DNA from 3 places in the Anaerobacillus sp. QJM3NY_17 genome. Region 1 is predicted to be linked to each of the others. Evidence: predicted binding sites of a transcription regulator. Region 1 holds the regulator's gene; each other region holds the start of a gene.
The links. Region 1 encodes LexA, which represses DNA repair genes until DNA is damaged. Its sites were predicted from a motif close to CGAACATATGTTCG; they were not measured.
Positions count from the first base shown of each region.

Region 2: the regulator LexA is predicted to act here: its motif matches at 3,509-3,522, upstream of AC0VYV_RS04080 (SPL family radical SAM protein).
Region 3: the regulator LexA is predicted to act here: its motif matches at 3,806-3,819, upstream of AC0VYV_RS13735 (Y-family DNA polymerase).

Region 1 covers NZ_CM149685.1:1,950,964-1,956,736, reverse strand. The annotation lists gene AC0VYV_RS10400 (HesB/YadR/YfhF family protein) at 64-351, opposite strand; gene AC0VYV_RS10395 (DUF896 domain-containing protein) at 469-705, opposite strand; gene AC0VYV_RS10390 (YneB family resolvase-like protein) at 772-1,422, opposite strand; gene yneA (cell division suppressor protein YneA) at 1,426-1,746, opposite strand; gene lexA (transcriptional repressor LexA) at 1,898-2,521, shown strand; gene AC0VYV_RS10375 (hypothetical protein) at 2,772-4,061, opposite strand; gene AC0VYV_RS10370 (iron chaperone) at 4,580-4,951, opposite strand; gene AC0VYV_RS10365 (Type 1 glutamine amidotransferase-like domain-containing protein) at 5,015-5,650, opposite strand; gene AC0VYV_RS10360 (GNAT family N-acetyltransferase) at 5,708-5,773, opposite strand, start outside.
Region 2 covers NZ_CM149685.1:750,359-756,131, reverse strand. The annotation lists gene AC0VYV_RS04090 (zinc-ribbon domain-containing protein) at 237-1,394, shown strand; gene AC0VYV_RS04085 (S1C family serine protease) at 1,417-2,580, shown strand; gene AC0VYV_RS04080 (SPL family radical SAM protein) at 2,635-3,471, opposite strand; gene AC0VYV_RS04075 (hypothetical protein) at 3,583-3,984, shown strand; gene AC0VYV_RS04070 (LysR family transcriptional regulator) at 4,125-5,003, opposite strand; gene AC0VYV_RS04065 (citrate synthase) at 5,119-5,773, shown strand, end outside.
Region 3 covers NZ_CM149685.1:2,615,236-2,621,008, forward strand. The annotation lists gene AC0VYV_RS13720 (Na+/H+ antiporter NhaC family protein) at 1-771, opposite strand, end outside; SAM riboswitch class I at 842-945, opposite strand; gene AC0VYV_RS13725 (alpha/beta fold hydrolase) at 1,139-1,978, opposite strand; gene AC0VYV_RS13730 (YolD-like family protein) at 2,140-2,469, opposite strand; gene AC0VYV_RS13735 (Y-family DNA polymerase) at 2,484-3,740, opposite strand; gene AC0VYV_RS13740 (M4 family metallopeptidase) at 4,263-5,773, shown strand, end outside.

The DNA of each region.
Region 1 (5,773 bases):
TTTTGTCGAAATCAAAAAGACCTGTACTATAACATATATGTTATAGTACAGGTCTTTAGAATGCTATGCCATACTCGGCAAGTCACAAAGAACACCGCCGGATCTCTCATCATAATCAAGCTTCATTCGATCAACAAACCATTGATCGTCCGGTCGAACGAAGTACGTAACTCCTCCAATTTCTTGCTTATAATCATCATATGAAGGCTTATCAGACATGACCCCAAGAGAAAAACCTCCGCTGTCTCCACTCCCTGCGTAGCGTACGAATAACCTCAGGCAATCACCGTTACCAAGTTCCATTTCATTTTTGTAAAACTCAGCTGCAGAATCAGTTACAACAAACATCATATCCGCCCTCTCCGTTTTGTATTAGTACATCTTGTTATAGTACAGTATAACGAATATTTGAAAAATTGCAACCATAAAAATAGCCTAATTTTGCTTTTCGCAAAATTAGGCTATTTTCTACTGAAGAAAGCGACGGTTTTTCTTGCTTTCCTTAAGCTTTTCAGGTGTTACATCTGTGCCTTCTTCATCCACAACTTTTATAGAATGAAGTTGGTTTTTGAAAGAAGAACGGAAATTTGCTAAATATTCCTTACGTAGCTTTTTCTGTTCTTTTTTCTCATCTTCTGTTAATGATGACTCTTTTGCTTTACGAGATAGCTCGTTAATTCTTTGGAGTTTATCTTCAAAAGGCATGTAAAATAGCTCCTTTACTGAAACTTGTATCTCACATGCTAACGCATGTTTTGAACATAGACAAGTTTAGTGCTTCTCGTTCTGCTCGTCAACATATTCCTGATAACGTCTATGTACCGTTGCTTTCGAAGCGTGATGTCCAAATCCTTTAAGCGTTGCAGCTATCTCATTAAACGTAAGACCACGGTTTCGTAGATTAACAATTTCTTCGATTGGAACTTCCACCCGCTCACGCCCACCTTGATTTTGATGGCTGAGGTTTCGCTGTGGTCGATAGCCTTCTTTAACCGCCTTGTCCATTCCACGTTTAATTTTCAGATTATGAAGCTTGCGCTGAAATTCTTCAACGATACTAACGATCTCAAGAACCATCGAATCAGATTCCGACAATTGAAGTTCTCCGTTTTGATTCACTGTATAAATCGTCCCTCCATATTTATGGACGGCATGTAGAAGAGCGATCTTTGCATTCCCTCTCCCAAGTCTTGTTTCATCTTGAATGAGCAATGCCTCAACATGCCCCTCTTTCAATAAGTCAAGCACCTCAAGTATGCCATCACGATCAATGTCATACCCGCTGTGCTTTTCTTCTATCAAGCGCTGTATAATAAAACCTGACTGTGATGCAAATCGTTGTAGTTCTTCTTTTTGCCTGGCAAGAGAAGACTCCTGTGCTTCTTTCTTTGTGCTTACCCGACAATAAATAACGGCGTTCATACTTTATTCTTTACCCCCAAGTGCGGTAGCGTTCGCTTCAACAGGGATGATGAGAGTATCTCCTGCTGTAATTCGGTTTGCATCAATGCTATTCACTTCTTCAACCCAACTGACGAACTTCCGATCAGACAACTCATGAGCAGTACGGTATTCTTCCGCAATTTCTAAAACAGTATCTCCCTGCTCCAATTGTACCGTTGTATAACGATCATACTCCTCAGCTGCAGCTGTTCGCAAAGATAGAAACACAATAATTAACACAGCTACAAAAGATATAATGACAAGAAAATCAACTCCAGACAAGCCCCCAGCTTGCTTTCTCATCCCAATCACCCCATATGCGAATATTTGTTCTGTTTTTAGTATATCAGAACCTCTGTTCGTGTCAACTAATTTCTTCGAACTTATGTTTGTATGCGAACAAAAATTCTGGTATACTACTAACAAATAGATAGATTGGAACGAGGTGCCAGATATTATGAAACTATCAAAGCGTCAGCAGGACATTCTGGACTTTATTAAAGTCGAAGTTAAGCAAAAGGGTTATCCACCCTCCGTAAGAGAAATTGGCGAAGCTGTTGGACTTGCTTCAAGCTCCACTGTCCATGGCCACCTGGCAAGACTCGAGAAAAAAGGGTATATCAGACGAGACCCAACAAAACCAAGAGCCATCGAAGTGCTTGGTCTTGATGAAACGATCGATATTCCTCGGCAACATACTGTAAACGTTCCCGTCATTGGTAAAGTAACTGCTGGTCAACCCATCACTGCCATTGAAAATGTAGAAGAATACTTCCCGCTTCCAGAACAGTTTGCACAGGATGAAGAACATACCTTTATTCTAGTGATTGAAGGGGATAGTATGATCGAAGCTGGTATTTATAACGGTGATATGGTTATTGTGAAGCAACAACCAACTGCAAATAACGGTGATATTGTTGTCGCGATGACAGATGAAGCTGAAGCAACTGTTAAACGATTCTTTAAAGAAAGCAACTACTTCCGACTTCAACCGGAAAACTCATCGATGGAACCGATCATTCTTGATTCCGTTTCTATTCTTGGTAAAGTAATTGGGGTCTTTCGCTCCATTCACTAGAAGCGCTGCGTGCGCTTCTTTTTTTATGTTATATAAGCTTTCTGGGCTATATCAATACGAGCTTCTTCTCTTCTTTTATTTATTAACCCCTCCGTCTGTGTAAATGATCGCAGTTTGAAGAGCATAGGGGTGTAGCTTTACATTACAACCAACCTCACCTACCTACTTTTAACTCTTAAAGGCTATACAAAACCGCCCTTCATTTAAATAAAGGGCGGTTTTGTATACTTCTAACATAATTCTTAAACGGTTACTTTTCAGCAGCCTCTGAAGCCGCTATAACTAATTCAACTGTTTGATCTACTGTCGCCTGACGGAACTTTTGGAACTCATCAGTGATATAAACGGAAGGATCTTCAGGATAGTACTCCTGAGCGGCTACGTGAAGGTGTCCACCCGGAATATCATAAGCTCCTATCCCAATTCGCACGCGATTGGATCGGTACTGACTTTCATTCGATAAGTAGCTTCCGCCTCCTCCTTTACGAGCTTTTGATCCTTCAGTCGGACCCCCTTCATAGCACTCATACGGTTTATCACGATATTCTGGTGCGAGCCATTCGCATACTTCATCGCCTCTTTCTACCGGCCATGGTCCAGTATTGGCTGCAATCATTTCCTTGTAAGGAAGCGTTGTTTCAATAAATTCCGGCAGTTTTTCAGGCATCGGCCAATTGCTCACTGTCGGAATAACTTCTGAGCGATCTTCAAGAGTGTTTCCAACCCCTGTGCGCCATCTCCCGGCAAACCCTTCGATGGTCATAGCTTTTGGACCACCTTGACTGATTGTCATCATGAGATCCACCTGCTCTTTACTATTAACCAGGTAAGGTCCAAAAGTATCTTCAACGATTCCTTCATCAAAATCATCCCATCGTACCGGAAAATTCGCTGCTTGAATAAAAGCTGGACCTTCTTCCGTCAAAACGACTTTCCCATCCATCTGAAGCGCTGCAGCGCCAGAAGGGTTTGATCTCCTAAATTCCTGTTCTAAACGGTATGGATCAAATCCGCTTACTAAAATACGCTTAACTTTCTTCCCTTTTGGAAAATCAATAGAAGTAATTCCCCTTGACGTGTACTCTAGTTTCTTCATCAGTTCTTCTTGCTTTTTCTCCGTTACTGTATATGAAGGTTCCCATTGCCTGAGGGCAGCAGTCATATGTAATCGAGTCCAATAAAGCGGGCGATCATCATAACGATCTAGTTCCCCTAAATCATTTCGTTCTCCCTGAGCTCGAGCAACAGCCGTCTCCCACAGCTTCTCACCATGCTTTTCGATCACTTTCTCTGCTTTTTTTACACTTTTCGCTTTGCACAAATCCTCCTTAAATTCATCCGCAAAAACTGTAAACTCCGCCTTATCCATAATTTGCTGTGGGATTGGGGCACCGTCTTCCATTCGCTGCTCCTCTGGTGTTAGCGCCGCATCAGTGTTAAAGCAATCACCTTTGGCACTTCCAGTTAACGGTAAGAAACCGAAAGTTAATATCCCTACAATAAAAAGCGCAATTCCATATTTCCATTTCCTGGATTTCATATGTCTTTTTTCCTCCTCTTCTAGTTGAACTATCTTCTATTTTAGAGATATGAGGTTGTATTTTTCAAACTATTACAAGTATTCTGATCAAAAATGAATCATTCGAAGTGGATCATGTATGGATAACATACTTATGTTAAAGAAAACCGTGACGTTTTCTCTGCATCTTTCGACATATAGATAAGCTTACCTATCATTTAATGAACTGCATTTCTAGCCTTTTTCGATTTTTCCAGACTGAATTAATTTGTACTAAAAAGGAGCAAGCTCGCTGATGGAACTTGCCCTACGCCGTAATTTATTATTACTTAATTTATACACGTGTATTTTTTCACTTACCTGTAATTTCATAACAGAAGCCGCTATCCCGATGAGTCACATAATGATGCCAATATGGGCAAAAATAAATAGAAGGGTTCCCGTTGACCATATATGAACCTCATTTAGTTTTAAACGTTAATCTCACATAGCGACTACCAAGCGGTTGGTCCAAATAGAAGCCTGTCCCGTCTATTTATTCACTTGCGCCAGAAAGTTGAACAGTCTGCCTTATCATGAATATTGAATTCGATCATTTTTTTAAGTAATGAAAATTCAACTGAACTACCCCACGGAATACGCATTAGTTGTTTAGTGTGATCATAGCCAGCAAGTTTCATTTCTTCAGAAAAATGAACAATTCCAGTCTTTTCAGGGGCAACAGCCAAATGATGTTTTGCTACGCTAAAGGCAATAATAAATGTTCCGTGATCTGTAAACATTGGCTGATTCCAGGCAATTTTCGGCACCAGGTTTGGAAATTCATTTTGTACCCAGGTCAAAATTTGTTCCGTTCGCTCTCGGTGCTGCAGGTTCTCTATCTTTGCTAGATATTCTTCAAATACATCCATTTTTAGTCCTCCTATAAAACAAGCAATTGTAGTGATGTACCATATCTCACTGAGATAGTGCCATTACAACTCACTATTCATCACTACTATATCACCAATCATTTGTAGTTTACCCTCTTCAAAAATAATTCCATCGCCGTCATTAGCTGCATAAACAGTTGTTCCTGTTCTCTTAGCGTACTCCCAAACTTTACTCTTATAATCTGAACTCCAGCGATTGTAGTGAGGTAAAAACTCGAAATCGACAAGACCCATAGTTTGGTGCACCGCCTCGCTAGTTTTTTCTGTATACATCTGAAATAGCTTTGTAGATCTACCGAGTTGAACCGCTCCTCCGCTCACCCCAACAAGAATTCCTCCGCGATTATAGAAATCTAAAAGAACATGATCCATATGCCGATGATTGAGAGCCTTACTAAATTCTAGCGGATTACCTGCTGAGAGATGGATTATATCTGAACTCAATAATTCATCTATTTTCATAGGTTCAAATTCACTGTATAAATCGAAAAACATGATATTCTCGATTCCATAGTTTCGATAATAATTCACTTTAGCTCCAAAATAATGCTTTTCTTTATCCTCCGTTGAAGGTATGTAGCTAATCTTTTTGTTTCCACCACTAAACAGTAATCCATCTAATCTACGGTTGCCGGGTGTTTCATTTACTTGATCGCTATAAAAATACAACTTTCCCATTAATACACCTCATTCATACCCCTATACGCTATAGTCAATTTAAATTCTGTGCGTTTATTAACTCTCACGATATTCATTCCATTCTTTCGCGAGAAGACTGTACAGGATGGTGTCATGAAAGTG
Region 2 (5,773 bases), 1.2 Mb from region 1:
ATGTCCTTTGAACTAGTACAATCTATTCACTTTTAATCATAACAAGAAGAAATATGTCTTTTGAATCAATCCCTCCCCCTCTTTATAGGCTATTTTATAAGTAAGCTCTTACTCGATTTGAGCGAAAATTGCTTTATATTTCAATTCCCCAACAACCTACTGAAAAATATTTCCCTTACAAGGGAAATGTGTCAAAATATAACTAGCAATTGAGATTGAAAGCAGGTGGAATAAGGATGTACTGTCCACATTGTGGAAAAAAAAGAGGCGATGATGAGCAATTTTGCTTCTCTTGTGGAAAAGAACTAGTCACTCAAAATAAATCTAAGCATAGCCTATCCATTCTGTGGCGTTGGTTACCAGTGATGGTGTTTTTTCTTCTTTCTAGCACACTTGCCGGATATTATTTTTATGAAGAATCAACGTCAAAGGCAGCGATTCGCTCTTTTGAAAAGGGAGAGGAATTAGCTAAAAACGGCAAGCTCGAAGCAGCACAAAAAGAATTTAATGAGGCTCAACAAAACCGACCTCGTTTCCCCGCTGCCAAAAAAAACGAAAATATTGTAACGATCGCATTAAACGTTGAAGAGACTTTAAAACAGGCGGAAACCGCAAGAAAAAAAGATAATTACAGTAAAGCCTTAGATTTGATTAAAGAAGCTGAGCAAACCTCAGCATCCTATAAAGGTGATCTTTTCTCTACTTTACAAGAAGACATCGGAACGGTTCGGACAACTGTGATGGTTGCCGAATTAAAGTATGATATGAAAGGGAAAGAATCCATTGATGAATTGAAACCTGTGTTAACAAGGGCTGAAAGTTTACAAGTGGATGAAGCCCAAGACATAGCCGGACAAATTCGAAATCAAATTGTCGACTTTTCAATTAATGAAGCAAATGGTTATTTGGAAGAGAACCACTTTACGGAAGCATTAAACTCAGTAGAACAAGGCTTAGAAATCAATAAAGGTAACGAAAAGCTATCAAACCTCCAAACCGTAATTGAAAAGAGACGAAATTCGTTTGAGGAGGAGCAACAAAAGCGAATTGAACATGCTATGGTTGCTGCAGCAAAAGAAGAAGAAATGAATCGTACAAGCGCGATTGAGCTCAATGAATTAGAAACAAAGGTGACAGATTACAATGAATTAAAAGTAACAGGTACGGTCACAAGCAAAGCCACTGTTCCCGTCAATTCGATCGGGGCTTCTTATAAAGTATTGGACGGAGATGGAAAAGAGTTTGATAAAGGGGAGGTTTATATTAACCCCGACAAACTTTATCCTGACGATACAGGTAAATTTGACTTTATGATCTACGATGTAGGTGAAGACGTGAAGGATCTTGATCAATTCACAGTCGAAATTGATCATTTCACATGGTACTTGGATTAGCAGAAAGGAGTATTCAAGACGGATGTCTAAGAAATTGGCTTTGCTACTATCCCTTGCAAGCTCCCTCTTTATTCTGATTGGGGGCGGCGCAGGTTTTTATTTTTTACATGATTACTATTCGAATACAACCGTTGAAGCGACATCTTCTCTAGGAGAGAAAACAAATGCTCCAGAGAACCAAAAGAATGCTTCAGACTTAAAATCCGTCATTCATGAGACACAAAAAAGCGTTGTGCAAATTGAAGTCGCCTTAAAAGATGGCACTTCTTCAGGATCAGGCTTCCTCTACAATGCGAACGGAGACGTCATTACGAACGCTCATGTTGTCGAAGGCGCTCAAAAGATTATCGTTAAAACCTCTGATGCTAAACAATTCGAAGCTCAAATCATTGGTATGGGTAATACGATAGATGTTGCGGTAATTCGCGTTCCAGGACTAGAGGGAAATGATCCCCTACCTGTTGCAGAAGAGCGCATGGCGGAAGTTGGGGACGATATCATTGCTCTTGGTAGCCCACTCGGACTTCAGAACACCGTTACAACAGGGATTGTCAGTGGTCTCGATCGAGAATTCATCTTAGAGCCCTATCGCTATGAGCATATCTATCAAATCTCTGCCCCAATTACAAAAGGTAACAGCGGAGGTCCCCTTATTGATGCAAATACAGGAGAGGCAATCGCCATTAATTCCGCAGGAACAGACTCAGGGGCAATCGGCTTTAGCATTCCGCTCCCCAACGTTATTGAGCAAATTAAAAATTGGTCTGATGACCCAGTAGAAATAACGGTAGATGATGAAAGTAAGGAAGAAGTATCAACACCACAAGGACTCACAGGAGAAGATTTTAAAAATAATGCTACCTATCTTATTGGATATTTCTATGAAAGCTTATCTACTCAAGACTATGTCACTGGCTACTCCTTACTTGGCAGTCGCTGGCAGAGTGAAATGCTGTATGAAGATTTTCGAAGTGGCTATATCCATACCCTTGACGTGGAAGTTTCAAATATGACCGGAAGTTTAAATCAAACGAATGATCAAGTAAAGGTAACAGCTACTATTAAAGCACAAGAACGAACCGAGGATAAGAAGACAACTACTTCTCTTTATAACGTCACTTACCAGGTTGGTTATGAAAATGACCAATTGAAAATTTTAAGTGGTAAGGCTGAAAAATTAAAATAAGTTAGACAACAAATAGGCTAGAGATACATTCTCTAGCCTATTTGTTGTTTTATATTAATACGATCCCTCTTCCGGAGGTGAAAAACCTTCTTGAGAAATATAAATGGCGCTATCAGGAAAAAAGGCCTGTAATCGCTTCTTTATTTTCAAATAGGCTTTACGTTGATACCAATCTTCTAGACCCGCATCTTCAAAGAGCTTGCGAATGCCAAGCTGCTCTGTTCTTTTACCACCGCTCCCATCACCCATGAAAAAGTCATCAAGCGTGAGGCGATCCGTTACTTCAGCTAACTTCTTAGGGAAATGTTCAGAACACGGGAGAAGTGGTGCGACTGCCGCTTGTACAGGAATACCGTTTGCTCGTAACGTTTGTAGCGCCTTTAATCTTGCAGCAATTGGCGGAGCTGATGGCGCAAAAATTTTGCGCACTGAATCAAGGTCTGTTTCTACTGTCATACTGACCAGAACCTTTTTGCCGAATTTTTTTAACAAATCAATATCTCTAGTGACGAGTGGTGAGCGGGTTTGAAGAAATAGAAAATCAGGCATTTCTTCTACCATAGCTTCAAGTAATCCTCTTGTTAAATTAGTCTTAAATTCAATAGGCTGATAAGGATCTGTCGAAGAAGACATAAAAATCGATACTTCTCCTTTTTTCCGAGCTTTCGGAATCTCTTTTTTCACAAGATCCACAGCGTTTTCTTTAATATCTACCCATTCTCCCCAATCCTCTTCCCTAAAAAGGGCAATCGGCATTCTTCTTACATAGCAATACGAACATCCGAAGGCACATCCAGCGTAAGGGTTCAGAGTGTGACTATATCCATTAAGAAATCCACTACCTTTTGTTAAAATAGACCGAGATGTTCGCTTCTGAATTGAAGGTTGCAATGGCGATCCCTCCTTCTTCGATTAGTGTACCACAAACCGAACGTACATTCGATTATTACGAATAATTTTTCCTTAATCGGGCACGGTAAAGGTGAAAGGTGGTATACATTGATGAAACGTTCAGTAAGCTGTCTCCTTTTCTTACTTCTTCTTTTACCAATTCATGCACATGCAGCTGGTCCGATTCAGCTCATTCAAGGAAAGTGTCCAACATCACTAGATCAATCAGCATCAACAAAAGGACTTACAACGAAAGCTACAACGATTCTTTCAGGCTTAATGGCCAATACTCCCTATACAAATTCATGGCAAATCATTAGCATGTCCCCTTTAAAAAAGAAGTCACCCTATTACGCGCCAGCCGTTAAAACCTGTGAAAAAAAAGTCGCAAATCACACTTACCTTATTGATGTACTCGTCACAAAGAAATCTTCTCAACTCCCCGTGCGCATGCACCTCTTTGCTTCTAAAGAAGAAAAGGGGTGGAAAGTTTGGGGACTAACTACTTACTAAATGTGTATACTTTATTTTACTTCGCACATACTACTCATGCGTGTAAGCTAGCCGTTAGGATCTATGACACGCAACCATCCCACACTCTTATTTCACACTCGGAAAATAAGAGGATAGCCCGATCAGGACGCTGATCGGGCTTAATTCATGCTTTTCTCAATAAATTGTTTAAATATTTCTGTTTCCTCCGAAAGATGTTGATAGACCATGTATGTGTGAACCTCAGACAGTTTGATTTCCTCAGTATCGACTTGAAGAATTCTCCCTTCAAATACCTCACGCCGAACAGATGACCATGGTAAAAAAGAGAACCCAATCCCTTCCTCAATAAATCGCTTTGTAATGTGTACTTGGGATACGACCATCGTTCGAACACCGTCATATTTAGAACGTAGTTCAACTAAAAGATCTTCCCAATAATCAGGATGATTGTGTGTGAGTAACGTTGATCTCAAACAAAACTCACTTAAAGTTAAAGGCAGACTTGTTTCCGCATCTCCCCCATCGTGTGGCACAACTAAAACAATTGGATCGGCTCCAATTTGTTCATTTTTCACATAGGCCTGCAAAGATTTCATTCTTGAAAGACCGAAATCTGCATCATTCTTGGTGATCATCTCTCCAATTTCATTAGACTCACTTACTTTTACAACTACCTCAATCGATGGATAAGCTTTCATAAATTGCTGAAGGACATTAGGTAGAACCGTAGCAGCAATTAAAGGAGATACAGCAATCTTCAACTTTCGATGGTACCCCTGCCTCCACCCGTTCATATGACGTAAGCTAGTCTCATACTGTTCAACTAACTCTTTGGCATGCGGAAGAAATTGTCTTCCTGCTTCGGAGAGCACCACTCTTCTACCGCTCTTCATAAATAGCTTACTGCCAATCTGCTTTTCGAGTTGTTGAATGTGAACCGTAACAGTAGGTTGAGCAAGATAGAGTTTTTCAGATGTTTCCCTGAAATTTTCATACGAAGCAGCTGTGACAAATGTTTTCAACCAGTTTAGATTCATTCTTACCCCCCTTATTGATAGCGTTTCTCTATTAATTATTCAGTAATTATTTATTAGTCATAATCATATCGAATCGATACACTAGATACAAGACGAATGAAATGGAGTTGAGTTTATGATTCATGCCGGATTAGAAGGAATCATTGCGGCTGATTCCAATATCAGCCTTGTAGACGGAGAGAACGGTTTGCTTGTCTATCGAGGACACTGGGCAAAAGAAATTGCGAAAGAAAAATCATTCGAAGAAGCTGCCTACTTCCTATGGAATGGTTCATTTCCTACTGAACAACAGCTAACTGCTTTCACCTCCGCACTTGGTGAAGCAAGACACTTATCACCAAACCAGAAGGAAATCATAAATCGTTTACCTAAAAAAATGGAGATGATGAGCGTTATTCGAACGGTCTTATCTTCCATGGGAGATCACTCATATCAGTTCCCAGCGACACAGGAACAGGGAATTCACCTACTGAGTATCGTTCCCACTATTATTGCCTATCGCTACCGCACTCAAAATGGATTATCCCAAATCGATCCAGACGTAACGTTGTCTCACGTTGGGAACTATTTATATATGTTGACAGGAGAACGTCCTCAGGAAAATCACATTAAAGCGTTAACTGCCTACTTCATTTTAACGATGGAGCATGGATTAAACGCCTCTACCTTTACTGCTAGGGTGATTTCATCAACTGAAAGTGATCTCGCATCAGCTATTACAGGGGCTATTGGCGCTATGAAAGGACCTCTTCATGGCGGAGCGCCAACTG
Region 3 (5,773 bases), 660 kb from region 1:
AAATAAGGTACCACTTACAAGTACAATAAGAACATTAACACCAGCGATCGCTGCGATCAGTACACCTAAATAAGGGATAATTGTAACGAAATCAAATGCGTGATCTCCTCCAACCGTTGCTTGCTCTCCCATCGTTAAAGCACCATAAATAATGGCTGTTACGATAGCAGCTGGCAAGACTATAAAAAAGTTTACTTTGAATTTATCTTTCATTTGCGTATTTTGTGTGCGTACTGCCGCAATCGTAGTATCTGAAATCATAGAAAGATTGTCACCAAACATTGCCCCACCTATGACCGCTGATAAAGCCAGTGCCGGGGCAACTCCGGTTTGCTCTGCAATTCCAATTCCAATGGGAGCAAGTGCTACAATCGTTCCCATCGATGTACCCATCGAAATAGAAATAAAACAGCCAATGACAAACAAACCTACGATTAAAAGATTAGCCGGTAGAATTGATATACCTAAATTAACAATCGAATCTACTGCTCCAATTTTTTCAGCTGTTCCGGCAAACGCCCCAGCCAGTAAAAAGACCAAAATCATTAATATGATATTCGTATTACCTGCTCCACGACAAAACACTTCCACTTTTTTCATAAAGCTTTCTTTTCGATTCATCGAAAGAGCTACGCCCGCCGCAATTAGAGAAGCGAGAATAACAGGCATACTATAAAAGTCCTTTGTTATGATAGCTGTACCAATAAAAAGCACAATAAATATTCCAAGGGGAAGTAAAGCCAGGCCGTTCCCCTTTATTTCTTTCTCCATTATTCATGTCTCCTTCATCTTTTATTCTGTCTCAATAAAAAAAGCCCACTTCAAGAGAAGAAGGCTTTTGCACTTATCTCTCAAGATTTCTCTTGCTGGAAGCAGCACCTTTCTGATCATCAGAGGTTGCTGAAGCTTCTTTGGGCCAGGTCCCTCCACTTCTCTTAATAAGAAATATACAATTATTAATGAGCGCATGCTTCATTTTACTTTTTCATAACGAGCTTTACTTTATCACGCATTATTCTGATGAGTCAACTTTGATTAACTGCATCAAAATAAACTCCTCATCCTTTAAGGAGTTTACCTGATTAACTAGTCTGGTTCAAGCTTTGTATGACTACCAATTTTTGCAATAGATCAATCTTTATTTTCCTAAAAACCACTCAATATCCTTCATAATCGATTCCGGTTTTTCTTCTGGTAGAAGGTGACCGGTTTTTTCATAGATGATCAGTTTAGCATTTGGGAGATCCTTACTGAGACGCTTCCCAATTTTCAACGGCACAACTCTGTCATTTTCTCCCCATATTAGTAGGCTAGGTGTATGAATTTGATTTAGTTCAACTTCTGACAAATCTCCTTCGCGATCTCGAATCATCCTAACTAATGACCGAAAGATACCCTCATTGAAGAAAGGTTGGATATATCCATCCATCATTTCTTCATCGATAAGGGAAGGATCATAAACACAATTAAGCAAATTTCCTCTAACACCTTTTCGATAAAGCCACCTTTTCAAGTATACCGAGAAAAAAGGTAAGTACGATGTATACACTAGACTCTGTTTAGCCTTTTCAAGATATCCTGAACTGCACAGTAAAATATTCTTACTAACGAGATCATCTTTCATAGCCGAGGCTCTCATTGCTACTTGCCCACCCATAGAATGGCCGATCATAACAGTATGATCAATTGAAAGCCTTTCTAAAAGTTCAACCACCACTTCCGCATAATTATGATAAGAGTGGACAAAACGATTAGACTTTTCACTTTTTCCGAACGGAGGAAGATCAATGGCAACAACAGTATATGCCTTTGTTAATAATGGTATCAATCTTCTGAAGCTGAAGCTCGACGATAGAAAACCGTGAAGAAGCGTTAATACTGGCCGATCGACGGCTGTGTCATTTCTATAGTATTCATAGTGAATATCAATTCCTTTGATCTTTTCCGTATTTTGTTTAAGATTTTGAGCTAATAGCATCTTTCATCTCACTCCGGATTTTGAATTCATCTGATCTGATTCACCCTTCGTTTCTAACCAGACAGGATGGTCTCACTTATTCAGGTTTGACTTTATACTTATTTTACCCCAATCCTGAAATGAAAAACTTTTTTTACATCTGAGAGGATACTCCATTTTTTTCATTCTAACTCTACGTGCACAAGGTCCAGCAGCTTTATCGTTGTCCTTTTTTCATTATGGTCAATAATACGCAGTTCTTTCGTAAGTGGATCTACATAGTGCACATATCCAAAGAGAGTTTTCGTTTCTCCCCCACTAAAGTGTTGAAAACAAAGCGAGTTGTGATTGGCCATTGCTTCACATATTGTTTCATTCATTTCCGCCATTCTTTGTTCATCAAGTACCGGCTTTTCACTTTTTTTCTCTTCGGTTTTCCAATCTCTTAGCTCTTTCACATGCTCAGGTAACATCATTGACGTCCATTTTATATTTCCGCGATCACGAATCACGCTTCTTCCCCCTTCTATGCTTTATGACCACCCACAAGTTTACTTCTATGCAGTGCCGTACCGGCCTTTGTGTATGAAACGGCACGAAGCAGCGCATCTGAGCCATATTTCTCACGGATCGAATCCATCACATATCCGAGATCCCGCTGCTTTGGGCGTGACGCGTTAAATAAGTCCAACTGCACTTCTTCATCATTGCAAATATTTGAAAGGGTAATGGAAATCTTACGAACCGTTTTTCTTTCAAAGAACTCCTCAAATAACTGAAGACATACATTGTATATTTCGAGCGTAATAGCAGTCGGGCTGTGGATACTCCTTGAACGGTGAAAGCCACCCCCGCCTTCTTCTTTACTATAACCAATCCCAAGGCTAATCGTACGCCCTGCCTTCCGGGCTTTTCTCGCACGTCTTGCAACTTCTTCACTCATCTCAAGAATGACGTGTTGAATGTCTTTTTCGTCATGGTAATCTCGCAACAAAATTTGGCTTTTCCCATAGCTAATCTGTCCCTGCATAATCGGCGCACCCATTTCAGAAAGATCGATGCCCCACGCATGATGATAGAGCTGATTTCCCATAATACCGAATTTTTCTTCTAGTAGATGTAGCGGGTAATGCGCAAGCTGCTTTACATTCATAATCCCCATTCGATTTAACGTTCGCTCGACACGCGATCCGATACCCCACATTTGACTTAGCGGGGAAAGCGGCCAGAGTTTTTTAGGAATATCTTCATAAGTCCATTCTGCAATCCCTTTTTCTTTCGCTTCCAGATCGAGACAAAGCTTTGCCATTAAAAGATTTGGGCCAATCCCTATGGCACATGGTAATCCGAATGTCTCTCTTATTTCATTTCTGATCTTGTGAGCTACTTCAAATTTGTTCCCCCAAAGTCGTTCTGTCCCATCAACCTGCAAAAACGATTCATCAACGCTATACGTATGGATACATTCTGATGGTACATAACGATGAAAAAGCCTCGTTATTTCCATTGATTGTTTTAAATATAAAGACATTCTCGCATTAACGATATGAATGTTTTTATTATTTGGAATTTCAAATAGTCTGCTCCCTGTTCGTATTCCAAATTCCTTTTTTAGTGCCGGAGACGCTGCTAGCACAACACTTCCCTGTCGCTCGGTATCACCAACAACCGCGAGATAGCATGTAAGTGGATCAAGCCCCATCTCTACTGCTGAACAACTTGCATAAAAACTTTTCATATCAATACATAGGATTGTTTTCTTTGGAAATTTAGAATAATCCATTTGTATCCCCCCTTCTCCTAATCAAAAAGAACGTTTGTTCCCTTTATATATACCCGTATTTTAACCGAATATACGTTCTCTTTACAATAAGCACTTTCTTCCAATCATAAAACGATTCACTTAGCATCACCCTTTTTTCTAAAGTAACGAAAAGTACCGGAAGAAGAGTAACAATGAACTTAACGATATTCACTCGAAAGTTAGTCATCAGAGCACATACGTATTGGAGATCCTACACTTGTTCCATTAACAGATAGGGAAGTAGAAATACTCGCGCATCAATCTCTAAACGCACAGAAAAAGAACCAGGATATGCCGTTTCATATGGTCATTAACGCCCTTATTTATTAGCACACCACCTCCTGAGTCTAAAGAACCAATACCTTTTTTTAAATAACAGGTATATCTCCCTATAACTCTATCCAAAAGGATAGGTCTTAAATATCAAAATAGTTTAAATAGTTTGAATACTAAATCTTTTATGGTAATGTTAGCTCATCTTAATCACGAGGGGGATATAGAATGGGAAAGAAAAAAAATTTACTTTCAATCGGGTTATCAGTGGGGCTCGTTAGTACCATGCTCGCACCATCCTCAACATTTGCAGCAGCAGATACGAATATGAATAAAGAAACAGGAACACCTTCTTTTGTTTCAGGAAAACTAACAAAAGTAAGCTCTCAAAATGCCAATCAAGTACTATTTGATTACTTGAACGAACAGAAAAACCTGTACAAGTTTAGTGGATCTTCCGCTAAGGATTCCTTTAAAATCCTATCAAAAGAAAAGGACGATCTTGGTTTTACGGTTTTTCGATTACAACAACTTCATGAAGGAACACCTGTTTATGGTTCAACTCAAACGGCTCATGTTGATGAAAGTGGTATTTTAACAGCCGTATCAGGTACAGTTATTCCAGACCTTGGGTCGAAGAAAGAGCTTAAAAAAACAACAAAATTCAAGAAACAGGACGCCGTTAAAAAAGCAGAAGAAGATCTCGGTTTTTCACCAGCCTATGAACAAAAACCCGAATCCAACCTTGTCGTCTATACTGAAGGAGAGTCTGCAACGTATGCTTACCATGTGACCTTGAACTTCCTCTCGCCTGAACCGGGTAACTGGCAATACATAATTGATGCAACAAGTGGTGAAGTTCTAACAAGCTTCAACGCTCTACACGAAGCAAAAAAAGAAGGAGTCGGCAAGCCAGGTGGTGGTGACAATGTTACCGGAACAATTAAGACGGCAAGTGGAACTGGTGTACTTGGTGATCAAAAAACGTTCAATACGCTACTTTCCTCTTCAACTTATTACTTGAAAGACACTACGCGAGGTGGCGGAATCTTAACATATGATGCGGCAAATCGCACAAAACTGCCAGGCTCTTTATGGGCAGATTCAGATAACTCCTTTAACGCAAGCTATGACGCGGCTGCAGTCGACGCTCACTACTATGCAGGAGCGACGTATGATTATTATAAAGATGTCTTCAACCGAGATAGTTATGACGGAAACGGTTCACCACTAAAGTCCACCGTACATTACGGACGCAACTACAATAATGCGTTCTGGAACGGAAGCCAGATGGTCTATGGTGATGGAGATGGCTCAACTTTTGTATCCCTTTCAGGTGGTGAAGATGTTGTTGCTCATGAATTGACACACGCTGTCACTGATACAACAGCTGACTTAATTTATCAAAATGAATCAGGAGCACTGAATGAATCCATGTCTGATGTATTCGGAACGCTTGTAGAATACTACGACAGCAATAACCCTGACTGGTTAATCGGAGAAGATATTTATACACCAGGTACATCCGGGGATGCTCTTCGTTCAATGTCAGACCCATCCCAATTCGGAGACCCTGATCATTACTCTGTCCGCTATACTGGTTCTCAAGATAATGGCGGCGTTCATATCAACAGCGGCATCATGAACAAAGCAGCTTATCTGCTGAGTGAAGGCGGTACATTCTATGGGGTAACCGTATCAGGAATTGGAAAAGACAAACTCGGCGCTATTTACTACCG